Regions from separate parts of the Luteimonas sp. Soil_C_5 genome, predicted to be linked through region 2. Evidence: predicted binding sites of a transcription regulator. Region 2 holds the regulator's gene; the other holds the start of a gene.
What was found. Region 2 encodes FliA, which starts transcription of late flagellar genes. Its sites were predicted from a motif close to TAAAGTTTNNCNNNCNNNGGCCGATAA; they were not measured.
Positions count from the first base shown of each region.

Region 1: the regulator FliA is predicted to act here: its motif matches at 2,444-2,470, upstream of AC3A5K_RS09505 (HD-GYP domain-containing protein).

Region 1 covers NZ_JBDGKA010000003.1:242,953-248,050, forward strand. The annotation lists gene AC3A5K_RS09500 (putative bifunctional diguanylate cyclase/phosphodiesterase) at 1-1,141, opposite strand, end outside; gene AC3A5K_RS09505 (HD-GYP domain-containing protein) at 1,155-2,417, opposite strand; gene AC3A5K_RS09510 (aldo/keto reductase) at 2,715-3,680, shown strand; gene AC3A5K_RS09515 (NTP/NDP exchange transporter) at 3,693-5,036, shown strand.
Region 2 covers NZ_JBDGKA010000001.1:584,939-590,036, reverse strand. The annotation lists gene AC3A5K_RS02945 (chemotaxis protein CheA) at 1-135, opposite strand, end outside; gene AC3A5K_RS02940 (protein phosphatase CheZ) at 325-927, opposite strand; gene AC3A5K_RS02935 (chemotaxis response regulator CheY) at 924-1,316, opposite strand; gene AC3A5K_RS02930 (RNA polymerase sigma factor FliA) at 1,374-2,129, opposite strand; gene AC3A5K_RS02925 (P-loop NTPase) at 2,126-2,983, opposite strand; gene flhF (flagellar biosynthesis GTPase FlhF) at 2,970-4,478, opposite strand; gene flhA (flagellar biosynthesis protein FlhA) at 4,645-5,098, opposite strand, start outside.

The sequences.
Region 1 (5,098 bases), on a different contig from region 2:
GCCGCAGCGACGCCGGGTGCTCGACGCCCTCGGCCACGACCTTGAGGCCGAGGTCGTGGGCCAGCTCGATCATCGTGCCGACCATGCGGTGGGCGCGCACGTCGTCCGCCATGTCATGGACGAAACTGCGATCGATCTTCAGCGCATCGACCGGAAGCCGGTGCAGGTAGGCCAGCGACGAATACCCGGTGCCGAAGTCGTCGATCGCGATGCGCACACCGCCCGCGCGCAGGGTGGCGAGCAGCCGCTCGCACTGGACCATGTCGCGCATCAGCGCGCTCTCGGTCACTTCCAGCTCCAGCGCGCCGGCGGGTACGCGCCACAGGCGCATCAGGTCGAACACCTGGTCGACGAAACCGGGCAACTGCAGGACTTCCACCGACAGGTTGACCGCCACATGGACCTGCGGATCGCTTCGGCGCAGTTCGGCCAGATGGCGCAGGCCGACGTTGAGACTCCAGCGCGTCAGGTCGCCGATCTGTCCGCTGCGCTCGGCCACTTCCACGAACAGCGCGGGCGGCACTGCGCCCAGCTGCGGATGCGTCCAGCGCGACAACGCCTCGTAACCGACGATGCGTCCGTCGGCCACCGCCGCGATCGGCTGCAGGTGCAGCTGCAGCTGGTTGTCGGCGATCGCGTTCCGCAGTGCGTGCTGGATCGCTTCGAGCGGAATCGCCGGCGCCGTCCAGAACGCGATGCGCTCGGCGGTGCGCTGGGCATCGTCGCAGGCACGATCGGCGCGCCGGCACAGCAGCTCCGGGGTGTCGCCGTCGTCCGGGCACAGGGCGATGCCGACCACGACGAGCGGATGGAGTTCGCCGTCGCCCGCGCGTACCGGCGCCTGCAGCGTGCGGACGATCTTCGCGGCGGCGAGCGCTGCATGCGCGCGGCCGCGCAGGTCGGCCAGCAGCACCAGCAGATCGTGTTCGCCGGTGCGCACGACGGTGTCTCCGGGGCGCAAGCCTTCGACCAGCAGCGTTTCCAGCGTCAGCGTCAGCGCTTCGGCCGCCGCGTAGCCGAACGAGAGTTCCACTTCGCGCATCCGCAGCATGCGCACCATCAGCACTGCGGCGGAGGCGTCCGGCCGCACCTGCGCGCGCAGGCGGTCGACGTGATCGAAAGCCCGGACGCGATTCAACATGCGTGCAGCGCGCTCACAGGAACAGCGCCACGGGATCGAGCCCGTGCGCGCCCGGCGCCAGCGGCGCGACGATCCGCACCGGCTCGTCGCCGTGCGCGCGCATCATCAGATCCAGACTGTGGAAGGCCGTCAGCAGCGCTTTGTCGGGCGCGGTCAGCACCATGACCCGGGGCTGCAGCCGGCGCGCGGCGTTCTGCGCCATGACGATCGCAACCTCGCCCGTGCTCAGCTCGACCAGCGACCCGATCGGGTAGACGCTCATGCACTGCATGAACTGCTCGACGACTTCCGGCGCGTAGCGCGTGCCGCGGTCGCGATACAGCGCTTGCAGTGCGACGTGCTGGCCGACTGCCGGCCGGTGCGGGCGCTCGCTGGTCATCGCGTCGTAGGCATCCACGACGGCCGCGATGCGGCCCAGCAGCGGTACTGCGTCACCGGAGGCGCCGGCGGGATAGCCGGCACCGTCGACGTGCTCGTGATGCGTGCGCACCATCTCGCGGACGTGTTCGGGCACGGCGGCGCTTTCGTCGAGGATCGCCAGCGCATGCGCAACGTGCGCGCGCATGGCGCGGTGCTCGTCCGCGGTGAAGACGCCGGCCGAGGCCAGCAGCGCCGGATCGACCCGCAGCTTGCCGATGTCGAGCAACAACGCGCCGCTGGCCAGATCGACCAGCAGCGGCTCGGGCAGACCCACGTGCCGACCGAACGCCGCCGCAAGCGCGCTGCAGCCCAGCGCATGCGTGTATTCGTAGGCGCCGCGCTCGCGCAACGTGTCCAGCCACAGGAAGGCATCGGCGTTGCGGACCAGGCTGCGCACCATCGGCTCGACCGCGGCGCGCACGTCGTCGGGGGCGATCGGGCGCCCGTTACGTACGTCATCGAGCACGCGGCTGGCGAATGCCGCCGCCTGCATCTGCGCCTCACGCGCGTCGGCGAGTTCCTGTTCGAAATCGACCCGCTCGGGATAGGCCGTCGAGCCCTGCAGCGCACGGATGTCCGCATCGCGGAACACCTTCGCGACCGGCGCTTCCGACGTGTGCTGCGGCATGGGCGCGTCGTCGAGCGCCAGCAGTCCGAGCCCGCTGGGCCCGATGCCCCGCTCGAGATCGATGTAGACGTGGGCGCACCACGCGGCCAGCACATCGATATCGGCCTGCGATTCGACCATCACGCCTTGCAGCAGAAAGGGCGTGCCTTCCCAGTCCCGGTCCAGGCGACAGACATACATGCCTGTCCGCAGGTCGGCGACCGCCAGTTTTCGTTCGTCCAGCGCCATGAGGTTTCCGGTGTCTTCGCACGCCCAGATCGGCCGCGCGCCGGAAAACTTCATCCCTCCGGGCGGTCGATCCATGGACGCACGAGTGCCGTCATGGCGGCGTGCATCGACCCGGCGGCATGGGCACTCCCCCACCGGCCGCACAGCCTACAGGCTGCCCCACCGGGGTCGAAGTGAAGCGACTGCAATGGACCGACCGCGCACATCGGCGCGGGACGCCGCCCGGACGCCCGCGGGAGGCGCCGCTGGCAAACCCCCTATGATCGGGCGTCCGATCCCGATGCAGGAGACGCCGCCATGACGTCACGCCGTCGCTTTCTGACCACCGCGTCCCTGGCCGCGAGCGGCCTGGTCCTCGCGCCACTTGCCGCGTGCAGCCGGGACACTGCCCCCGCCCTGCCGGCCGCCTCGCCGCAGCCCGCACCGGCTGCCGCCGGCGGCAGCCTGATGACCCGCGCCATTCCGCCCACCGGTGAAGCCGTGCCGGTGATCGGCGGCGGCACGTCAGGCAGCTACGAGGTTGCCTTGGGATCGTCGGAGTTCGAGGCGCTGAAGGACACGGTCCGGGTGTTCTTCGACGGCGGCGCCACCGTCTTCGACACGTCACCCAACTACACCAATGCCGACGAGGTGCTGGGCGCCCTGCTGGCCGATGGCGGCTGGCGCGACCGCTGCTTCCTGGCGACCAAGATCGCCGCGGACGACCGTGCGGCGATGGAAGCCCAGTGGGCGGAAAGCCAGCGCCGCCTGCGTACCGAACGCGTCGAACTGCTGCAGGTCCACAACCTGCGCGCACTCGACATCGCCTGGCCCTATGCGCAGGAACTCAAGGCCGAGGGGCTGACGCGCTACATCGGCCTGACCCACTATCTCGAGAGCGGCCACGCGGCGCTGGTGCGCGCGATGCGCGATCTGCGGCCCGATTTCGTGCAGGTGAACTATTCGGTCAATGCGCCCGAGGCCGGCCGCACAGTGCTCGCGGCAGCGCAGGACCAGGGCGTCGGCGTGCTGGTCAATCGCGCTTTCGACGACGGCAGGCTGTTCGCCGAAGTCCGCGACCGGCCCTTGCCCGGCTGGGCGGCGGAGGTCGGCGTGACCTCCTGGGCGCAGATGTTCCTGAAGTTCGCGATCAGCCATCCGGCGGTCACCGCGGTGATTCCGGCGACCAGCCGTCCGGACCGCCAGGCCGACCAGCTGGGCGCCGGCCAGGGCCCGTTGCTGAGTCAGGCACAGCAGGCCGAACTGACCGCGATGTTCGGCTGAGGCCGCACGACGATGCGCGCATGGCTGTCGGGCTTCTTCAATCTCCGCCGCGGGGAGACCGCGCCGGTCGCCATCGCCGGGCTGTTCTTCTTCTGCATCCTGACCGCGCTGATGATGCTGCGACCGGCACGCGACGCGCTGGGCATGGAGCGCGGCATCGAAAGCGTGCGTTGGCTGTTCATCGGCACCGCACTGGTCACCCTGCTGGTGAATCCGGTGTTCGGCTGGATGGTGAGTCGCCTGCGCCGGCTGCACTTCATCTCGGCGACCTACGCGTTCTTCGCCCTGAGCCTGCTCGGCTTCTGGGCACTGTTGCTGTTCGCGCCGGGCGCGGTGGGCGCGCGCAGCGGCCAGGTGTTCTACGTCTGGTTCAGCGTGTTCAACCTGTTCGTGACGATGGTGTTCTGGGCCCTGCTCGCCGACCGCTTCACCAGCGACCAGGGCAAACGGCTGTTCGCGCTGATCGCGGTCGGCGGCACGCTGGGCGCGATCTTCGGGCCGTGGCTGGCCTCGCGTCTGGCCGAGCCGCTGGGGACCGCGAGCCTGCTGCCGGTCGCCTCGGGCTTCCTCGGCGCAGCGATTGCGATGGCCTGGCTCTTGGTGCGGGTGCAGCCCGACCACGACGGCGACACCGGTGACGCGTCCGTCGCCGCATCCGCCATCGACGAGACGGCGCGCATCGGCGGCAGCGCCTGGGCCGGCATCCGCGCGGTCTGCAGCTCGCCCTACTTGCTTGGCATCGCCGGCTACGTGGTCATCATGACGGTGGTCGCGACCTTCATCTATTTCACCCGCCTGCAGATGGTGGCCGCGGCCGAAACCGACCTGGATGCACGCACCGCCCTGCTCGGCAACATCGACATGTGGACCCAGATCGCGGTGCTGGTGCTGCAGGTCACGCTGACCGGCCACATCATCCGCAGGCTCGGCCTCGGTTTCGCGCTGGCCTTGCTGCCGGTGGCGATGGCGCTGGGCTTCCTGGGCCTGGCGATCTACGGCTCGTTCCTTGTGCTGATCCTGCTGGAGGCGGTCAACCGTGCCCTGCAGCGCGGCCTGGCACGTCCGGCCCGGGAAACGCTGTTCACCGTGGTCGGGCGCGAGGACAAGTACAAGGCCAAGGCCTTCATCGACACCTTCCTCTACCGCGCGGGTGACGTGGTCGGCGCGCAGACCGAAGGCCTGCTCGGCCGGCTTGGACTGGCGCTGGGTGGGCTGGTCAGCGTGGTGTTGCCGCTGGCACTCGTCTGGGCGGCGCTGGGCATCTGGCTGGGACGGGCGCAGCGCCGCCGCAGCGAACAGGCCGCGCTGGACGGCCCGACGACGCCACGGAAGCCGGACGGACCGCGGCCGGTCTGAAAGCCGCTACGGGGCACGCCGTCCACGTGCCCCGTGCACGGCGCCGCGCGCGATGGATAATG
Region 2 (5,098 bases):
GAATGCGCGGAAGACCGCGTTGAGACGCTCGCGGTCGTCGGGCGTCTGTTCCAGACCGACCAGCTGGCCGCCGAGGTCGTCGAGCAGTTCGCGGGCTTCGAGGACGAAGTCGGCAACGATGTCGGGCGACTGCATCAGCGTCGACCCGCGCCGGTGGACCGGGCGATCGCAGCGCCGCCGGTGCACACGTCCGCCCGTCCGGCAGCACAGGCGTGCGCGCGCAGCGGCGTGATCAGGCGTTCGTGTTTCGACATCAGCATTCCCGTTCCTGCCGCGCGCGCGAGGGGACGCGGCGCGGTCTGTTCCAACCGCGTGGTGAGATCTTCAGAGCCCCAGATGCGACAGCAGATCGTCCGCGTCGCTCTGGCCGACCGTGTTGCGGTCGAGGCCGGAAACCGACGGTCCGTTGCCGCGCTGGTTGTCTTCCTTCGGCGGCAGACCGAGGGCACCGAAGCCCTCGTGCACGCCGCGGACGATGCCGGCGACGCGGCGGATGATCTGGCCGCCGAGGTCCTGGTGGCTCTGCGCCAGCGCCATCTCGCGCAGGTTCTCGCGCAGCGATTCGACGGTGGCGATCTGGGTCTCGTCGAGCGGACCTTCCTTGAGCCGGGCGACGAGCGCGCGGCTTTCGTCGATCAGGTCCAGCGTGCGGTGTGTGGCCTGTTCGGTCATCTCGACCACGTGGTCCAGACGCGCGCAGGCATCATCCAGACCGCTGCCTTCGGCGGGCGTGGGCGGCAGGGTGTCCAGCGCCTGCGACAGTTCGCGGGCGAGCCGGCCGAGGCCGGTGACCAGGGTGCGCGCGCGCGCATTGGCCAGCGCGTCGACCTGCCGGCGCCAGCCGTCCTCGTCGCCGCGCTCCAGCGCTTCCAGCGCGTCGTGCAGCAGGTTGGCCAGACGGGTGCGTTCGATGTCGGGCGTCGTCATGCCGCGGTCCCCAGGCGCTCGAAGATCTTGCCGAGCTTCTCTTCCAGGGTCTGCGCGGTGAACGGCTTGATGATGTAGCCGTTCACGCCGTTCTGCGCGGCCTCGATGATCTGCTCGCGCTTGGCTTCGGCGGTCACCATCAGCACCGGCAACGCGCGGAACCTGGGATCGGCGCGGATCTCGCGCAGCAGCTCGATGCCGGTCATGCCGGGCATGTTCCAGTCGGTCACCACCAGCTCCACCGCATCCTGGCGCAGCACGGCCAGCGCACTGTGGCCGTCTTCCGCCTCGACCGTGTTGTTGAAGCCCAGATCGGACAGCAGGTTCTTGACGATCCGGCGCATCGTCGAGAAATCGTCGACGATCAGGATGCGGATGTTCTTGTTCAAAACGTGTTCCTCGAAAAAAGCGTGCTGCGATACGGGGTGGGGCACGGGCCCCGGAGGTCAGTCGTCGGCACCGAAGCCGGTGTCCGCAAGTTCGAAAGCGGTGAGGCGGCCGCGCAGGCGGACCACGGCCTGGCCATGGATCTGGCAGACGCGCGATTCGCTGACGCCGAGCACCGCGCCGATCTCCTTCAGATTCAGTTCCTGCTCGTAGTACAGCGACAGCACCAGCTGCTCGCGCTCGGGCAGGTGGCCGATCGCGCCCATCAGCTCGCGACCGAACTCGCCGCGCACCAGCGCTTCCTGCGGCGTCGGGCCGCCGCGACGGTTGACCGGCTCGACCTCGCCGTGGTCTTCGATGTGCGAATCCAGACTCAGCACCTGGCCGCGCGCGGCGTCTTCCAGCAGGCGCTGGTATTCGCCCAGCGGCAGGTCGAGTTTCGCTGCGACCTCGTGCGCGCTGGCGGCGCGGCCGGTGCTCTGTTCGATCTCGCGGATCGCGGCAGCGGCTTCGCGGGCGCGCCGGTGCACGGAGCGCGGCACCCAGTCGCCACGGCGGATCTCGTCGATCATCGAGCCGCGGATGCGGATCGAGGCATAGGTCTCGAACGACGCGCCCTGTTCGGCGTCGTAGCTGCGCGAGGCCTCGAACAGGCCGATCATGCCGGCCTGCACCAGATCGTCGATCTCGACGCTGGCCGGCAGTCGCGCGGCCAGGTGATGGGCGATGCGGCGGACCAGTTCGGCGTGCTGGACCAGCGGATCGACCGTGGCCGTGCGTTGCACCGCCTGGTACTGGCGAGCGGCGAGGTTCATGCGGTCGCTCCCTGGCGCAGCATGCGCTCGACGAAGAACTCGACGTGGCCGCGCGGCGCGGTCGGCGCCTGCCAGCGCGAGATGCGACGGGCGATCTCGATCAGCGCACGCGCGGACGGACTGCCGGGATAGGCCAGCACCACGGCCTGCTGGCGCTGCACGGCCATGCGCAGCCAGTCGCACTGCGGCACCGCGCCGAGGTAGTTCAGCGACACGTCGCCGATGAAGCGCTCGCACACGCGCGAAAGCTTCTCGTGCAGATTGCGGCCTTCCTGCGGGCTGCGGACCATGTTGGCCACCACCTGCACGCGGTCCACGCCGCGCTCGCGCGCCAGCACCTTGATCAGTGCGTAGGCGTCGGTGATCGAGGCGGGTTCGTCGCAGACCACGACGATCGCGTCCTGTGCGGCCTGGCAGAAGGTCAGCACCGAATCGGTGATGCCGGCGGCGGTATCGACGACCAGCAGGTCGAGCTCACGCTGCAGGTCGTTGAAGACGTTGACCAGACCGGCATGTTCGGCCGGACGCAGTTCGGCCATGTGCCGGCGGCCGGACGCCGCCGGGACCACCAGCACGCCGCCGGGTCCTTCGATGATCACTTCGTCGAGCGAGCAGCGGCCGGCGACCAGGTCGGCCAGCGTGCGCTGCGGCGACAGGCCCAGCAGCACGTCCACATTGGCCAGGCCCAGGTCGGCGTCCAGCAGCAGCGTGCGCTGGCCCATGCCCGACAGCGCGACCGACAGGTTGGCCGAGACGTTGGTCTTGCCCACGCCGCCCTTGCCACCGGTGACGGCGAGGGTGCGGACAGGCTGGAATGGGGTGGCGGACATCGGCAGGCGCTCAGGCGACGGCATGGTCGTGATTCCGGAATGCGTGCTCCGGGACAATCGGCTTATCGGCATCGCGGCGGAGATCTTCAAGGCGGAGCACCAGATGGGCGGCATTGGCCCGGTGCAGGTCTTCGGGAATGCGCTGGCCGTCGGTCACCCAGGTCAGCGGCAGCTGGTGGTCGACCGCCACCGACAGGGCGCTGCCCAGGCGGCCGGTTTCGTCCAGCTTGGTCAGCACCACGCCCTGCGGGCGGGCGTTCTCGAACCGGCGCACCACTTCGTCCAGGTCCGCGAAATGGGTGTTGGCCGGCAGCACCAGCAAGGTGCGCACCTGGCGCGCGGCACGCAGCCAGTTGAGCTGGCCGGCGAGGGCGCGGTCGCGCTGGCTTAGGCCGGCGGTGTCGACCAGCACCAGGCGGTAGTCCTGCAGCTTCTGCAGCAGCTGGATCAGGCCGGTCTCGCTGTCGGCCTCGTGCACGGCGATGCCGAGCTGGCGGCCGTAGCTGTGCAGCTGTTCGCGGCCGCCGACGCGCGAGGTGTCGGTGGTGATCAGGGCAACGTCGCGCGGCTGGTGCTGGGCGGCGTACAGCGCGGCCAGCTTGGCGATGGTGGTGGTCTTGCCGGCGCCGGTGGGACCGACGAGGGCGATCACGCCGGCTTCGGCCAGCGGGTCGATCGGGCAGATCGGCAGGCGCTTGGACAGCAGCGCCAGCATCAGGCCGCGGACGCGGGCATCCGGGGTGTCGGCGGGGATCTGCAGCACGGTGTCGCGGGTGATGCCTGCATCGAAGCCGTAGTCCTCCATCAGTTCCATCGCCTGGGCGCGCGCCGGCGAACCGCGCAGGCGCTCGTCGGTGAGGCGCGCCATCTCGCGCTCGATCATCGATCGCATCTGCGACAGCTCGTCGCGCATCTGCGCCAGTTCTCCGTCGCTGGCAGGCGCCTGCGGGGTCGGCACGGCGGCCAGAACGACGGGCGCGACCGGCGCAGGCACCGGCGGCGACGGAATCTCGTCGCGCACCGGCGGGGCGACCGCGACTTTTTCGACCTGCGGCGTGTCGTCGCGATGGCCGGCGGCCAGCAACTGGGCGAAGGTCGGGCCATCGATGTCGAAGGTCGCCGGCTCGGACGACGCACGGGCACGGGCGGCCAGCGCGGCGACCGCGGCATCGGGGGCTGCAGTCCGCGCAGGCGCTGCAGCACGCGCAGGTGCGGGTTCGGTCTGGGCGGCGGCATCGGCCTGCGGCGCGAGCTCACGCAGCCAGCGCTCGGACGGCGCCAGACCAGTTTCCATCGGACCGGCGGCCGCCGGCATCGCGGCCGAGGCCACAGGCGTCTCGCGCTGCGCGTCCTCGATGGCGCGCTGCACGTAGCCCTCGTCGTAATTGCTGGCAGCGACGATCTCCACGCCCTCGTCGATGCGACGGTTGGACAGGATCACGGCATCGGGACCATGCGCCTGGCGCACCAGCTGCAGGGCACTGCGCATGTCGGCGGCGACGAAGCGGCGGATTTTCATGAGCAGGGATTCGGAATTGGGGAATGGGGATTGGAAACAGCAGGCATCGGTGTCGGGGGTGTTGCGCGTGTGGTCTGTCTGGGTCTCATCGCTTGCATCGCACTCTCTCCGCGTTGGCGGGATCCGCTCTCACGAATCCCCACTCCCCAATCCCGCATCCCGGCTTTCAATTGATCGTGCCCAGCAACTTCAGGCGCTTGTCTTCCGGCACTTCGGTGTAGGACAGGACCGACAGCCCCGGCACGCTGTGCCGGACCAGACGCGCCAGCGCGGCGCGGACCTGTCCGGGCACCAGCACCACCGCCGGTTCGTTCCTGGCTTCCTGCTGGCTGGCACAGTCGGCGAGACTCTGCTGCAGGCGTTCGGCCAGGCCCGGTTCCAGTGCCGCACCGGCGCCCTGCGCGGAATCCTGCAAGACGCGTTCCAGATTCGGCGCCAGCGTGTAGACCGGCAATTCGGCCGAGGGGCCGGCGATTTCCTGGACGATGAAACGGCCGAGCGCGGTGCGCACGGCGGCGGTCAGCTGGGCCGGGTCCTGGGTGTGCGCGGCGTGCTCGACCAGCGCCTCGGCGATGCGGCGCAGCTGACGCACCGGAATGCGCTCGACCAGCAGGTTCTGC